2 regions of the Mycobacterium sp. 134 genome follow, and region 2 is predicted to be linked to the other one. Evidence: riboswitches for the same ligand, from Rfam matches in the RefSeq annotation. Region 2 holds a riboswitch; the other holds the start of a gene.

Region 1 (7,111 bases), 180 kb from region 2:
CCGGTCCCCTATCCCGCGCGCACCTTCGCGGTGGCGGTGACCAGGTGCTTGAGCGACTCGGTTACCTCGTCGGTGGTCCGGGTCTTCAAGCCGCAGTCGGGATTCACCCAGAGCCGTTCGGCGGGAACCGCTTTGAGTGCCTCACGCAGCGACGCGGTGATCTCCTCGACGCCGGGCACCCGCGGCGAGTGGATGTCGTACACACCCGGGCCGACGCTGTTGGAGAAGCCGATGCTGTTGAGATCATCGAGCACCTCCATGTGCGAACGGGCCGCCTCGATCGAGGTGACGTCGGCATCCAGGTCGGCGATCGCTCCGATCACTTCACCGAACTCCGAATAGCACAGGTGGGTGTGGATCTGGGTGGAGTCAGCGACACCCGAGGTGGACAGCCGGAACGCGTCGACCGCCCAACGCAAGTACGCCTCTTTGTCTTTCGAGCGCAGCGGCAGCAGCTCGCGTAGCGCGGGCTCGTCGACCTGGATGATCGCGATGCCTGCCGACTGCAGATCCACGGTCTCGTCCCGGATCGCCAGGGCGACCTGGTTGGCAGTGTCGGCCAACGGCTGGTCATCGCGCACGAAGGACCAGGCCAGGATGGTGACAGGACCGGTCAGCATCCCCTTGACCGGCTTGTCGGTCAAGGACTGCGCGTAGATCGCCCAGTCGACCGTCATCGGCTGCTGGCGGGTGACGTCACCGAAGAGCACCGGCGGACGCACGCAACGGCTGCCGTACGACTGGACCCAGCCGTTCTTGGTGGCGAAGAAACCATCGAGCTGCTCGGCGAAGTACTGCACCATGTCGTTGCGCTCCGGCTCGCCGTGCACCAGCACGTCCAACCCCAGTTGCTCCTGCAGCCGGATAACCGATTCGACCTCGGCCTTCATCCGGTTGTCGTACTCAGCCTCGTCGATCTCGCCGGCCACCAGCGCGGCTCGTGCCTTGCGGATGTCGACGGTCTGCGGGAACGAGCCGATAGTGGTGGTCGGCAGCGACGGCAGGTTCAGTCGGGCATCTTGAGCCTTACGACGTTCGCTAGCGGCACCTCGGCTGATACCACCGGCCAGGACTGATTCCAGCCGAGCCCGGACGCTGTCGTTGTGAAGCCGGGGATCCCGCGCCCGCGACGCGGCCGCGAGGTTGGACGACTCGATCTCTGCGGCGACCTTTTCCCGGCCGTCGCGGAGTGCTACCGCAAGCGTGGCGACCTCGAAAACCTTCTCGGCACCGAAGGCCAACCAGCTGCGCAGCGCGTCATCGAGGCCATCTTCCGGATCGAGCGAGTACGGCACGTGCAGGGTCGAGCACGACGTCGACACAGCAACCGCCTTGGCGCTTCCGAGCAGCGTCGTCAGGGTGCCGAGCGCGCTTTCGAGATCGGTACGCCAGATATTGCGCCCGTCGACCACGCCCGCTACCAGCAGCTTGCCCTTCAGCTCGGGGACAGCTGCCAGTGCCTTGGCAGCGCCGGCCACCAAATCCACGCCAATTGCCTCAACCGGGGTACGGGCCAAGGCCGGCAACGCATCCGTGAGCTCACCGAAATAGGTTGCAACGAAGATGGCGGGGCGCTTTGCCAGCGCACCGAGCCGCGCGTAGGTACGCTCGGCCAGCTCCGCGGCATTGTCGAGCGCGTCTGTCACCAGCACCGGCTCGTCGAGCTGGACCCAGTCCACACCCTTCTCGGCCAGCGCTTCCAGTAGCTCGGCGTACACGCCGACGAGAGCGTCCAACCGGGAAATGGGTGCGTCAGCACCGTCGACTGCCTTGGACAACGCCAAGAAAGTTACCGGGCCGACAATCACCGGACGCGCCGAGACCCCTTGCGCGCGTGCCTCTTCGAGTTCACCGAGCACCTTGGCCGGATTCAGCGCGAAGGTGGTGTCCGGTCCGATCTCCGGCACGATGTAGTGGTAGTTGGTATCGAACCACTTGGTCATCTCCAAGGGCGGGATCTCGTCATTCCCGCGTGCCGCAGCGAAGTAGCGGTCGAGATCATCGGCGACGCCGTGGACTCGGTCCGGCAGACCACCGACGAGAACCGCGGTATCGAGCATCTGGTCGTAGTAGGAGAAGGTGTTGACCGGGACCGAGTCCAGTCCGGCCGCGACCAGCGATGCCCAGGTGTCGCGACGCAGGGTGGCGGCCACGGATTCGAGTTCTGCCCGGTCGATACGACCCGACCAGTACTTCTCGACGGCGCGCTTGAGTTCGCGGTTCGGCCCGATTCGGGGCGACCCGAGAATGGTGGCGGTGAAGGGTGCTGCGGTTGTGCTCATGACGACGTCCTTCAACATGCGGGGATGGCCACCGCCAGGAGACATCGAACCGAACGCAGCCACCCGCCACGAGTGAACCACTTTCGGCCACTGCCCATTCCGCGAGGCGATGAACCACCGGACGCGGCGCGCCCGGTACGGCTGGCAGGTCTTCGGACTCACAGGCACGCACGGAAACCGTGCACCTACTGGCCGTCGCTTCCCAGCCACAGTTCCCTGCGTGCCAGTGCTGATGACGGCGGTCGTTCCTGCATACCGCTGCGGGACAGTCCCGGATTCTCACCGGGTTCCCTCTCGCGTCGCATCTCAATCAGCATGCGGCGCTCGATGTCGGCACCGCAAACACCCCGGTACCGACAGACCAGCTGCGGGGCTCAGAGTACCCGCAGCGCCCCGGCGGGTACCGGTCAGCGCGGCATCGCAGCCTTGATCTTGTCCACCACATCGGCAGCCTGGGTCACCGACGAACCCGCGGGCTTACATGCCTGGATGTCCATGACGAGGTTGGCGGCCACGGCGAGGGCGCGCTGGCACGTCCGGGTCTGATCCCCTTTGGTGCGGGTGAAGGGCAGGATCAGCTCGTCGTCGGTCTTGGTGAGTTCGCCGCTCTTCCACTTGGGCAACGGTTCACCGTTGAGCGTGATGTTCACATTGTGGTCAGTGCACTTCGACCAGCGTTCCGCCGACTGACCGAGAAAGTCCTTGGCGTCCTGAGTCGACGGGAAGATCACCGCCGACTGCACCACCAGGTTGTCCCAATCGTCGTTGTCCGGCGAACGAAGCAGTACCTGGCGCATGGCGGTCCAGTGGTCTCCATAGATGGCGGACTCGTTCACCTGCCAGGCACCGAGGCAGTTCAGATTGGGCAGCAGGTTGCGGTGGTCGCTCATCTCGGTGACCGCAGGATGTGCCGTCATCCCTTCGGTCCCCATCACGGCATTGATCTCATCGGCGCTGAGCAGCAGCCCCTCGAGCGCCGACTTGGGTACCTCTTTCGGCGGACCCTGGGGTTTGTCACCGTTGCCGGCACAACTGGTGACCAGCAGCACGAGCATGAGCAACGAAATCGCAAGCCGGATCACGGCAATCCTTTACTGACGGCACGGTTGGCCGCGCATTTGGGTGGGTGAGTATCCGAGGTCGTGAATGCCGGTGCGCCCCGCCAGAACCTGATCAGGACAACGTGATCGAGTTCGCCGTCAGGCGTGGGTTCCCGCGGCGGCGCAGGCCATCTGCGCGTTGGTGGCATCGGTGTTGAGCTGGGAGGCCGTGTCATTGAGGGATTGACCACCGGTGCGCAGCCCCATCTTGAGGAGCAGCTTGGTGGCGCCGAAGGACCAGGACCGCATCGGGTTGGCGATGTCCGGGGAGAGCCCAGGTGTTCCTGCAGCGCTCATCGCCGAGGCGGCGGCTTCGCGCAGTGCGGTCCGGCCACTGGTGTTGGTCGTACTGATGGTCGGATCGCCGTAGTCGGGACGCTCCACGCCTTCGATCGAATCCGCGAAATCACCGTAGAACGTGGAAGCCGAATCGAGCGCGTTGGCGAACGTCGAGCAGGCCGTAACCGCAGGCACGCCAGGGTCATCCGTGGTCGCGACCGGCACCGATACCGGACCTGGGGCCGGCACACCGGCTGCCACCGGAGGTAACTCGGGAGCCACGGGCGCCGCCGGTCCCGGAACACCCGTCTCCTCGCCCGGTTCCGCGGCTGCCGCAGGCATGGCAGCGAACGCGATGCTGAATGCGATGAGTAGCGATGCAAACCCTCGCTCGTACACCTGAGACGACCTCAACGATTCCTCCGTCAGTCGGTAGCAGTTCGGCGCCGGGCGCCCACGGTTGACCTCCACGCCGCATCGACGCGTCACCCATACCCCCCGGATGCCCCTCACGGTCGGTGGTTGACATGTCCAAAAGGTGAACAACCGGCCAACCGGCTCCCTCCAAGCGTCGTCCATTGCGTGCCGCCAGCTGCCTTCCTTTCCTCATATATGTAATGCGCTGCGGCGCATGCTGTTTCCCAGCGACCTCACAGGTTCCAGGATTCCAGCTGGACGGGAATGCGGCGGCAACTGTTGGGTCGTTGTTCACCGTTTCGAAACGCGACCGGTTAATGATTCGTCGCGACAGATTCCTTGGGCCCTATGGCTTCTGACGACCACGGCGCGTCGCAGAACGGCAGGGCCCAGAACCACGAGAGGCGCAAGTTCACGCATGTTGAGTCGTTTTGCCACGCTGGCTGCAGTCTGCATGTTGGCCCCTGTAGCGATTGCGCCCCTCGCGTCGGCGGATCCCCCGCCCCCGCCGGACCCGGCCGCCCCCGTCGCTGCACCCGCCCCGCCGCCGGTGGACACCGGCGCTGTTCCGTCCTCGGCACCAGGTGTGCTGGACACCCCGGATGGCTGGCACGTCACCGTTGTCGGCTCCAATGAGACCCTGCTTCCGGTGGCACCACTGACCACCGCGGTGTCCTCACGCGAATACCTCGTCGGAGGGACCTTCACCGGAAAGGTCTCCGGTGGCGGTAAGACGAAGCTGACCGGTGGATCGCTGGAAGCCGGCGCCCAGATCGGCTGTGGAATCATCACGGACGAAACGGAAATCAACCCCGGCATCAGCTTCACGCCCGGCTTGAGAATTCCGTTCACCGGCGCCGCGAGCGACGTCAGCGGTGGTACCGGTATCAGCTTGCAGGGCAAGGTGTACCTCAAGCCGGGCACGGTCACCATCGTCCCGATCGACAAGAAGTCGTTCAAGGGATCGGGTACCCGCGTGACCGTCACGGGCGTCCGCATCAAGTTCGATCAGTGCGCCGGTCAGTCGTTCATTCGCACGTACGCGACTCTGACCAGCTCCACCGACAACACCGATGACGTCATCACCTATCTCGGTGTTACCAAGGCCGTCTGACCGCGGCCCGGACACGACACTGACCATCAATCGCTCTGATCACGACGCCGATCCCTCGGATTCGAAACTTACGAGAGGCACAAGTTCCCGCATGTTGAATCGTTTCGCCACTCTGGCCGCTGTTTGCATGTTGGCCCCGGTTGCGTTGGCGCCGTTGGCATCTGCTGACCCGCCACCACCGCCAGACCCCGCGGCACCGGCCGTTGATGCCGGCCCCCCGCCGGACAACGGACTCGTCGCATCGGCGGAGCCGGGCGTTGTCACGACCCCGGACGGGTGGAAGCTCACCGTCGCCGCGAAGGACGAGAGCCAGCTGCCGGTGGCACCGCTGACCACCGCCGCATCGTCTCGCGAATACCTCGTGGCAGGCACCTTCACCGGCACCGTCACCGGCGGCGGGTCCACCACGCTGTCCGGCGGCACGCTGGATACCGGCTACCAGATCGGTTGCGGTATCGAGCTGGGCCAGGTCCGCCTCATCGGCTCGATCGGCCTGAGCACGTCGGGCTCGACGCTGGCCGGCATCATCCCGACCGGTGTGAGCATGCCGATGTCGGGCACGCTGGAGATTCACCTCAAGCCCGGTACCGTCACCAACGTCTCGGTGAACAAGAAGACGTTCAAGGCGGCACCGGTACGCGTCACGGTGAAGGACGTCCACATCAAGATTGACGGCTGCACCGGTCAGTCCTTCCTGCGCTCGTACGCGACCCTGACCAGCTCCACCACCGACACCGACGACGTGGTCGCGTACTACGGCGTCACCAAGGCAGTCTGACGGGGAGCTGTGAAAGCGAAACACGAAGGCATGAGCGAGAACCCAGACGGCACGTACGCGGTCAAGAACGCGATGGCCACCCTCGCCGCAGCCGGGCTGTTTGTGGTCGGGGCGGCGGTTGCCTGCTCGGCAACCGCCGCCGCCGACCCGGCACCGCCGGAGGTTCCCGGCGCTCCCGCAGTTGCCGCCCCAGCCCCGGCCGTAGAACCACCTGCCCCGCCCGGGCCGGAGGTGCCGATCGTCGGTGCACCGCTCGGGCCGAACGGGTTGTCGGTTCTGGCGCAGACCGGTGCCGAGACGACACCGGGCAGGTTGGGCGCTCCCGGCGGGATCGACATGAGCCCGGGTGCACTGTTGGGGCAGTACGCGACGCCGTCGGCACCGGGCGGTCCGCCGCCCACCAACGCGCCCAACCTCAGGGCGTTCAACAACGGGAACTTCCTCCCGCAGAACGAGAAGCCGTCGGCACCCGGCCAGGGCACCGTGGTCGGCGTCGAACCGGGCCAGGAGAACGCGGATATCTCCGGGCTCGACTGGATGCGGCATATGCGCGAGATGTACCACAACGGGAACCTGCGTGGCGCAATGCTCGGCCAGACACCCAAAGAGCAACTCGGTGAACCGCTTCCGGGCACCGCTCCCCCACCGGGGACGAACATTCCGTCCGGTCTCGGTGAGAACCTCCCGGATCCGGCGGCGCCGCCGCCGGCGCCGGGAGTGCCGGCACCAGCACCTCCCGCACCGCCTGCTCCATGACACATTCGGGCAGCGTCCGGTAACCCCGGACGCTGCCCGATTTTTTGCCCTCGATACCGTCCGGCGAATATTTCGTCACTTCCTGTTAACTTTCTGTACACCGGGAATACACTGGCGAGTGACGGCCGGGGCTACCGGTGAGAGCGACAGCATGAGATCCGACCGCCAGGGAGGGTCGGGATGTTGTTCCATGCGCGATGTACGCAAATCACTGGACTGGCCGTGCTCATGCCGGCCGCTGTAATCGGGGTTGCCCCGCTTGCCGCGGCGGAGCCCACTGCGGGCAGCGGGCAGCGGGCCGACGAGACCATCTCGGCCCTGAGCGCCGAGGGTTACACCGTGGCGATCAACTGGGTGGGCGGCACCAGCACGCTGCCGCTGGACA
Region 2 (7,111 bases):
GGGACTACTCGGATGTGGCCCCGCTCAAGGGAATCTATTCGGGCGAGGGGTCCACGGATCTCGACGTGGTGGTGGAGGTCACCCGACTGGCTTGACCGCCTACAGTGCGCGGTACCCGGGATGGACGTGCGGCGTGAGGCCGCGTCGCTCGGCGAGGGTGGCCAGCAGCTCGCGCAGCGTGATGCGCTGGTCGGCATCGAGGCCGGCGGTGAGCTGCTCGTCATGCCGCTTCCCGAGCTCACCGATCTTGCGAAGGACCTTCTTGCCCGCGGTGCTGAGATACAGCGCGTGCAGGCGGCGATCGTCGGGGTTTCGGCGACGTTCGACGTAGCCGCGCTCTTCCAGCTCGTCGACAAAGGTCACCACCCGGCTGGGCAGCAACCCGAGCTGAGCGCTGAGTGCCTGCTGGCTTCGGCCGGGTGCCGCGGCGATGGCGCGCAGGATTCCGGCATGGGGTGGCGTCAGATCGATCGTCGCCATCTGCTCGGCGAACCGCGTTGCGGCATAGGTGCCGAGCTGGGTCAGTAGGAATGCGACGTTGTCGCCGTCGTCGGTTGACACCGCTGGATCGTACCAATTCCGAACGTTTCGAAGATGGAACTGTTGTAGGCCCTTGCCGCATACCCAGCGCAGGCATATCGTTCAAGGCATGAATGATTTCACCGGAGAATCTATTGGGGCCCGACGCCCGCAGCAGTCTGGGCCCCCACTGGCAGCGCTCGCGGCGATTTCGCTCGTGCTGTTGCTGACCGGATTGATCGTCGGTGTCGCGCTCGCCGGGGTGATGCCGATGCCCTACGCAGCCACCGCGACCGTGCTGGCCTACGTTCGGGACCATTCGGTGGCCGTGCAGGCGGTCGCCGCAGGGACTTTCGCATCGTCGGTGCCATTGGCGATCTATGCGGCAACGGTGAGTTCGCGACTGCGCCAGCTGGGCGTCACCGCGCCCGGAGCGACGATCGCCCTGGTCGGCGGCACCCTGGCCGCCGCAGGCATCGGGCTGTCGGGGCTGATCGCCTGGGCGCTGTCGCGGCCCGAACTCGTGGTGGATCCGACGCTGGTTCACGCGCTGTACTACCTGGTGTTCCTCACCGGCGGGCCCGGGCATGTCGTGGCACTCGGGCTGCTGGTGGCCGGGGTGGCGGTGCCGGGTCTCATTCTTGGCCTGCTGCCCCGGCCGGTGGCCTGGGCCGGGCTGCTGATCGCGGCGATCGCTGAGCTGAGTTTCCTGACGATGCTGCACTGGGGTTTCTCGGTGCTGCTTCCGGTCGCCCGGTTCAGTGGGCTGATCTGGCTCATCGTCGCCGGCGCCATGCTGCCGCTGCGTCGCCGCAATCGGGGCGCGCAATGAAGATCAGTGTCAGCGCGACGAACTACTCGTGGCAGTCGCGTACCCGTGATCACCTGGAATTGATCGCTCGCCGTCTCGATGGCAGCGTGGTCGACACCCTTTGGGTGCCCGACCATCTGATGCAGGTCGACCCCGCCAGTCGGACTGATGAGCCGATGCTCGAGGCGTACACGGTGCTCGGATTCCTCGCTGCGGCGACGAGCCGGTTGCGGCTCGGCGCCATGGTGAGTGCGGCGACCTACCGGGCCCCGGCGCTGCTGGTCAAGGCGGTCACGACGCTCGACGTGCTCTCCGACGGCCGTGCCTGGTTCGGCGTGGGCGCCGGATACAGCGCCGAAGAAGCTGCCGCCATGGGCTTGTTCCTGCCCGGCGCCGCCGAGCGATTCGAGCGCCTCGCTGAGCTGCTGCGGCAGGCCGCCCAGATGTGGCGTGGCGACGAGACCCCATTCCTCGGGACGCATGTGCGGCTGGATCGTCCGGTCGGCTCGCCCGTTCCGGCGACACGCCCGCGGCCGCCGATCCTCATCGGCGGTACGGGTGCGAGGAGGACACTGCGACTGGTTGCCGAGTACGCCGACGCCTGCAACGTGTTCGACGTTCCCGACGGTGGTCGAACCATCAGGACCTGGCTTGCGGTGCTCGACCGACACTGCGCCGAGGTGGGCCGGCCCGCCGGCGCGGTGGAACGCACCATCACGACCGCCCTGCGGGAGGGCGAGTCGGCCGATGAACTCGCAGCTCGGTGCGGGGAGCTGGGTGGGTACGGATTGCAGCACGTCGTCCTCATCGTGCGCGGCCGTCCTTGGGCACCTGACGATCTGGACGTGGTGGCCGCCGCCGCCGATCAGGTGGCCGGTTTGGTGCACACTCCGGGGTGAACCTCGACCCGGTGCAGGTCGTCGCCGAGCTCGATCTGGCGGTCGAACTCTGATGCGGCCAGTGCGCGCCAGTCGTCCTCGGTGCCTGCGGCGATGCCGGGCACGTAGTGAGTGAGGATCAGGATGCCGACGCCGGCGCGGGTGGCGGTGGCCGCCGCCTCCTGCACCGAGGAGTGATAGTCGCAGATGTCGCGGATCCGTTGCGGTGGAAGCAGTTCGATCAGATCCTTACGAATCACCGTGTGCACCAAGGCTCCTGCGCCGGCGGCCAGGGCGTCCAGGCTGGGACACGGCACGGTGTCGCCGGCCGCCACGACCGAGGCTCCGCCGTGTTCGATCCGGAAGGCGATGGTCGGCGTCACGGGCCGGTGGTCGGTGGGGGCCACCCGGATCTGCACACCGCTGTGATCCCATACCGCCCCGTCGGTGCATTCGTGGACCTCGACTCGCGGTGGGCCGGTGAGGTCTGCGTGGTGGGCGATGCGGTAGCCGATGTCGTGTCCGAATGCCCGCAGCGTCGCGTCGACCACCTCGGCGGTTCCCGGCGGACCGATGATCGGCAGGGGAGCTGCCTCCGGGGTGAACGTACTGACCCAGCGGGTGATGATCACGTCGCCAAGATCCGCGATGTGATCGCTGTGCAGATGGGTCAGCAGTAGCGCGCTGAGCTGGTTGGCGCCCGAGCCGACGGCGGCCAGGCGCTGCAGCACGCCCCGGCCACAGTCGATCAGAAACATCTGGTCGCCCGCGCGCGCCAGGGTTGACGGTCCGGCCCGCTCCGGATCAGGGATCGGGCTACCGGTGCCGAGCAGCGTGACCTCGATCATGGCCCCATTCCTACTCCGTCCCGGGCCAAACGGGCGTGGCTTCTTTCTTACTGGCCGACACCGACCTAGCCTGGTGTGAGGTGGATCACGATCGGAGGCTGCCGATGCGAATCGCGGACGTGCTGAAAAACAAGGGCACGGCGGTGGTGACGATTTCGCCGGAGACCACGGTGACAGAGTTGCTGGCCGGGCTGACCGAGCTGAACATCGGTGCCATGGTGGTGATGGGGCCTGGTGGACTGGCCGGGATCGTCTCCGAGCGTGATGTGGTGCGCAAGCTGCACGAACGAGGCAGCAGCCTGTTGGCGCAGCCGGTGTCGGAGATCATGACCACGGTGGTGGCGACCTGTACGCCGCGCGACACCGTGGATCACCTGAGTGCGCTGATGACCGAGAACCGGGTGCGCCACATCCCGGTGTTCGACGGTGGCCGGCTGGCCGGCATCGTCAGCATCGGTGACATCGTCAAGACCCGGATGGAAGAACTCGAGGCTGAGCAGGAACAGCTGCAGGCCTACATCACCCAAGGCCGTTGATCGCGTCGAGACGAGGGTCTCTCACGCGAAATCGGTGTGAGGCATGTGCGATGGTGGGTTGGTGGCTGCCGTCGATGTCCGTCCCCCGAACAAGTCTGACGTGAAGCGGCTCGCCGCGGTCCTGGGCCGGGCCTTCCATAATGACCCGGTGATGTCGTGGCTCCTGGCTGACGACACCCGTCGCGCCAAGGGCCTGCCGCGGCTGTTCGCGGCGATCACGCGCCACCATTTTCTCGCCGGGGGTGGTGCCGAGGTGGCCGTCCGGGACGGCGAGATCGGCGCGGCGGCGTTGTGGGACGGCCCGGGCCGCTGGAAACAGACGCCGGGCGAAGAACTGCGCATGCTGCCCACGATGGTGCTGGCCTTCGGCAGCACCATGAGGCGCGGCCAGCAGGTCGTCGAGCTGATGAAGAAGCAGCACCCCGAGGAACCGCATTGGTATCTGGCAGTGATCGGCAGTGACCCCGCGGTACGCGGCGGCGGTTTCGGGCACGCCCTGATGCAATCGCGCCTCGACCGGGTGGACGCCGAACATGCACCCGCCTACCTGGAGTCGAGCAACCCCGACAACGTCCCTTACTACATGCGTTTCGGGTTCGAGGTCACCGGCGAGATCGTGCTGCCCGACGGCGGACCCACCATGACGCCGATGTGGCGGGCGCCGCGGTAGCCGGCCGCGAGGGCAATCGCCGGCGCATCGTGGCTGTTAGAGTGCGAAGGCCGACCAACAGGGGAATCCGGTGAAAAGCCGGAACTGACGCGCAACGGTATGAGGCACCGCCTCGAGTCCGACTACCTGTGGCCGGGAACGACCGTTGACGGCTCCGCGACCGGGCCCTGGATCAAAGGAAGTCTTGGCCGTGCGTGTACTGACCGCACTGTTGTCCCTGTTGTCTGTGATGTTGTCGCTCACGGTGGCTTGCGGACATCGAGATTCTGGCGCCGACAACCCCGCCGCCGAGCCTGCCGCGGGCCCGACCAGCTATCCGCTCACGATCGAGAACTGCGGCGTGACCGTCACTTTCGACGGACCGCCGCAGCGGGCGGTGTCGCTGTACCAGTCCTCGACCGAGATCTTGCTGGCGCTCGGTCTGGCCGATCGCATGGTCGGCACGTCGACCTGGTTTGATCCTGTGCTGCCCGAGCTCGCGGCCGACAATGCCACCGTGCCCCGGCTGGCGGACAACGACCCGGGGCTGGAGACGGTGCTCGATGTCGAGCCGGACCTGGTGACCTCGGCCAGCGCTCACACCTTTACTTCCGCGGTGGTTGCCGACCGCTCAAAGTTCGCCCAGCTGGGCATCCCGACGTATCAATCGCCTTCGGTGTGCACCGGGGCGAAAGTCGAGGGTGAGACCGTAACCCGCACCCAACCGCTGGCACTGGACACGTTGTTTCGGGAAATCACCGAGCTGGCCCAGATCTTCGATGTGCAGGAGCGCGGCCGCGACCTGATCGATCGGCTCACCCGGCGGCTGGACGACGCACCGTCGATCACCCAGCCGGATACCAGCGTCGCGTTCTGGTTCTCGGGGCTACGGACGCCGTACCTGGCCGGCTGCTGCTCGGCGCCTGGGCTGTACGCCACCGAGCTCGGCGTCACCAATGTCTTCGCCGATACCCACGAGGACTGGCCGGAGGTCAGCTGGGAGGCCCTGGCCGATCGCGACCCCGACGTGCTGGTGCTGGCCGACCTCAATCGACGACGCGTCGACGGGGACGCCCTGGATGCGAAAGTGAAGTTCCTGGAATCGAATCCGGTGACCAGGAACATGACCGCGGTGCGCGACAAGCGCTATGTCGTACTGTCCGGATCCGAACTGGACCCCGGCATCCGCGAGATCGATGCCCTGGAGAAGCTGGCCGCCGGTTTCAGGGCGTTCGGGCTGGCCGGGTGACGGGACGGGTCCGGCTGATGGCCGGAGTAATGGGCGCGCTGCTGATGGCCGCCTGTGGCCAGGCCACCGATCCGGCAGCGCCTCCCGGGGCGGCGCCCGGATACCCGCTGACAGTGGTGAATTGCGGCAGGCAGGTGGTGATCGATGCACCGCCGCGGCGGGCGGTGTCGTTGAACCAGGGCTCCACCGAGATCCTGCTCTCGCTGGGCTTGGCGGACCGCATGGTCGGCACCGCGACGTGGACGGACCCGGTCCGTCCCGGCCTGGAAGCCGAGAATGCCCGGGTGCCACGGCTGGCGGTGAACAAGCCATCGCTGGAGACGGTGCTGGACACCGAACCCGATTTCGTGTCGGCGTCTTTCGGCGGCACCCTGGGGCCCGGCGGTGTCGCCGACCGGGACCAGTTCGCACAGCTGGGCGTGCCGACCTATCTGGCGCCGAGCGACTGCGAGGGCAAGACCTCGGTCAACGGCGACGGCGCGCGCAGCACTCCGTTCAGCATGGATGCCGTCTACACCGAAATCCGTGACCTGGCGACGATATTCGGTGTCATCGAACGCGGCGATCGGCTCATCGCGGAGTTACGCGGGCGGATGGACGCGGCCGCGGAGGCTCTCACCGGCGTCGACCTGGCGTTCTGGTTCTCCGATGTTCGCGCCCCCTACTTCGCCGGCTGCTGCGGATCCCCGGGGGTGATCGCCGGGACCGTCGGGGCGCGCAACGTGTTCGCCGACACCACCGATGAATGGCCGCAGGTGAGTTGGGAGAGCGTGGCCGACCGCGACCCGGATGTGCTGGTGCTGGGTGACCTGAGCCGCCGCACGATCGACGGTGACGCACTGGAGACCAAAGTCGAGTTCCTGGAATCGAATCCGCTCACCAAGGGGCTGACCGCCGTCAAGCACCGCCGCTACATCGTGGTGAACGGGGCCGATCTGAACCCGTCGATCCGCACCGTGGACGGCGCCGAGAAGGTGGCGAAGGGCCTGGCCGAGCTCGGTTTCGGCTCACCGCGGTGAGTCGGCGTAGCGGATGGCTCGGCGGATTGTGGGCCGCCGGCCTTGTCCTTCTGGTGTTCTCGGCCGCGGTGGCCATCACCATCGGGCCCGCCGCGCTGTCGGTGGGCGACGTCTACCGCATCGTCGGCGACCGTCTCGGCGCGGGGCCCTCGGGGGCGACCCGGCTTCAGGAGAGCATCGTCTGGCAACTGCGCCTGCCGAGAGTCGTCCTGGCGGCCATCTGTGGAGCCGGGCTGGCGCTGTGCGGGGCGATACTGCAGTCGCTGCTACGCAATCCGCTGGCCGATCCGTTCGTGCTGGGGGTCTCCTCGGGTGCCTCCACGGGGGCGGTGCTGGTCGCGGTGCTCGGCGTCGGCGCGGGCACGCTGACCTTGTCCGGCGGCGCCTTCGCCGGCGCGGTGCTGTCGTTCGCCGTGGTGCTGCTGCTCGCCTACGCGGCCGGCGGCGGGACCGACCGGGTGGTACTGGCCGGAGTGGCCGGCACGCAGTTGTTCTCGGCGCTGACGTCCTTCATCGTGTTGTCGTCGGCCGACGCCGAACAGACCAGGGGAGTGCTGTTCTGGCTGTTGGGGTCGCTGGCCGGGGTGTCCTGGTCCGATGTC

Evidence for each region. A riboswitch is a leader RNA that binds a small molecule or an ion and turns the genes downstream of it on or off. The one in region 2 is predicted to bind cobalamin.
Region 1: linked by a shared signal. The riboswitch ahead of metE (5-methyltetrahydropteroyltriglutamate--homocysteine S-methyltransferase) and the one ahead of ACNQVK_RS15810 (ABC transporter substrate-binding protein) in region 2 are both predicted to bind cobalamin.

The regions. Positions count from the first base shown of each region.
Region 1 covers NZ_JBLVUN010000008.1:2,119,788-2,126,898, reverse strand. The annotation lists gene metE (5-methyltetrahydropteroyltriglutamate--homocysteine S-methyltransferase) at 9-2,282, opposite strand; cobalamin riboswitch at 2,408-2,612, opposite strand; gene ACNQVK_RS15015 (sensor domain-containing protein) at 2,690-3,364, opposite strand; gene ACNQVK_RS15010 (hypothetical protein) at 3,482-4,003, opposite strand; gene ACNQVK_RS15005 (MspA family porin) at 4,497-5,192, shown strand; gene ACNQVK_RS15000 (MspA family porin) at 5,284-5,970, shown strand; gene ACNQVK_RS14995 (hypothetical protein) at 6,001-6,726, shown strand; gene ACNQVK_RS14990 (hypothetical protein) at 6,955-7,111, shown strand, end outside.
Region 2 covers NZ_JBLVUN010000008.1:2,295,592-2,302,702, forward strand. The annotation lists gene ACNQVK_RS15775 (transglutaminase family protein) at 1-95, shown strand, start outside; gene ACNQVK_RS15780 (MarR family winged helix-turn-helix transcriptional regulator) at 100-561, opposite strand; gene ACNQVK_RS15785 (hypothetical protein) at 650-1,351, shown strand; gene ACNQVK_RS15790 (LLM class flavin-dependent oxidoreductase) at 1,348-2,229, shown strand; gene ACNQVK_RS15795 (ribonuclease Z) at 2,196-3,056, opposite strand; gene ACNQVK_RS15800 (CBS domain-containing protein) at 3,161-3,592, shown strand; gene ACNQVK_RS15805 (GNAT family N-acetyltransferase) at 3,636-4,262, shown strand; cobalamin riboswitch at 4,279-4,411, shown strand; gene ACNQVK_RS15810 (ABC transporter substrate-binding protein) at 4,492-5,490, shown strand; gene ACNQVK_RS15815 (ABC transporter substrate-binding protein) at 5,508-6,509, shown strand; gene ACNQVK_RS15820 (FecCD family ABC transporter permease) at 6,506-7,111, shown strand, end outside.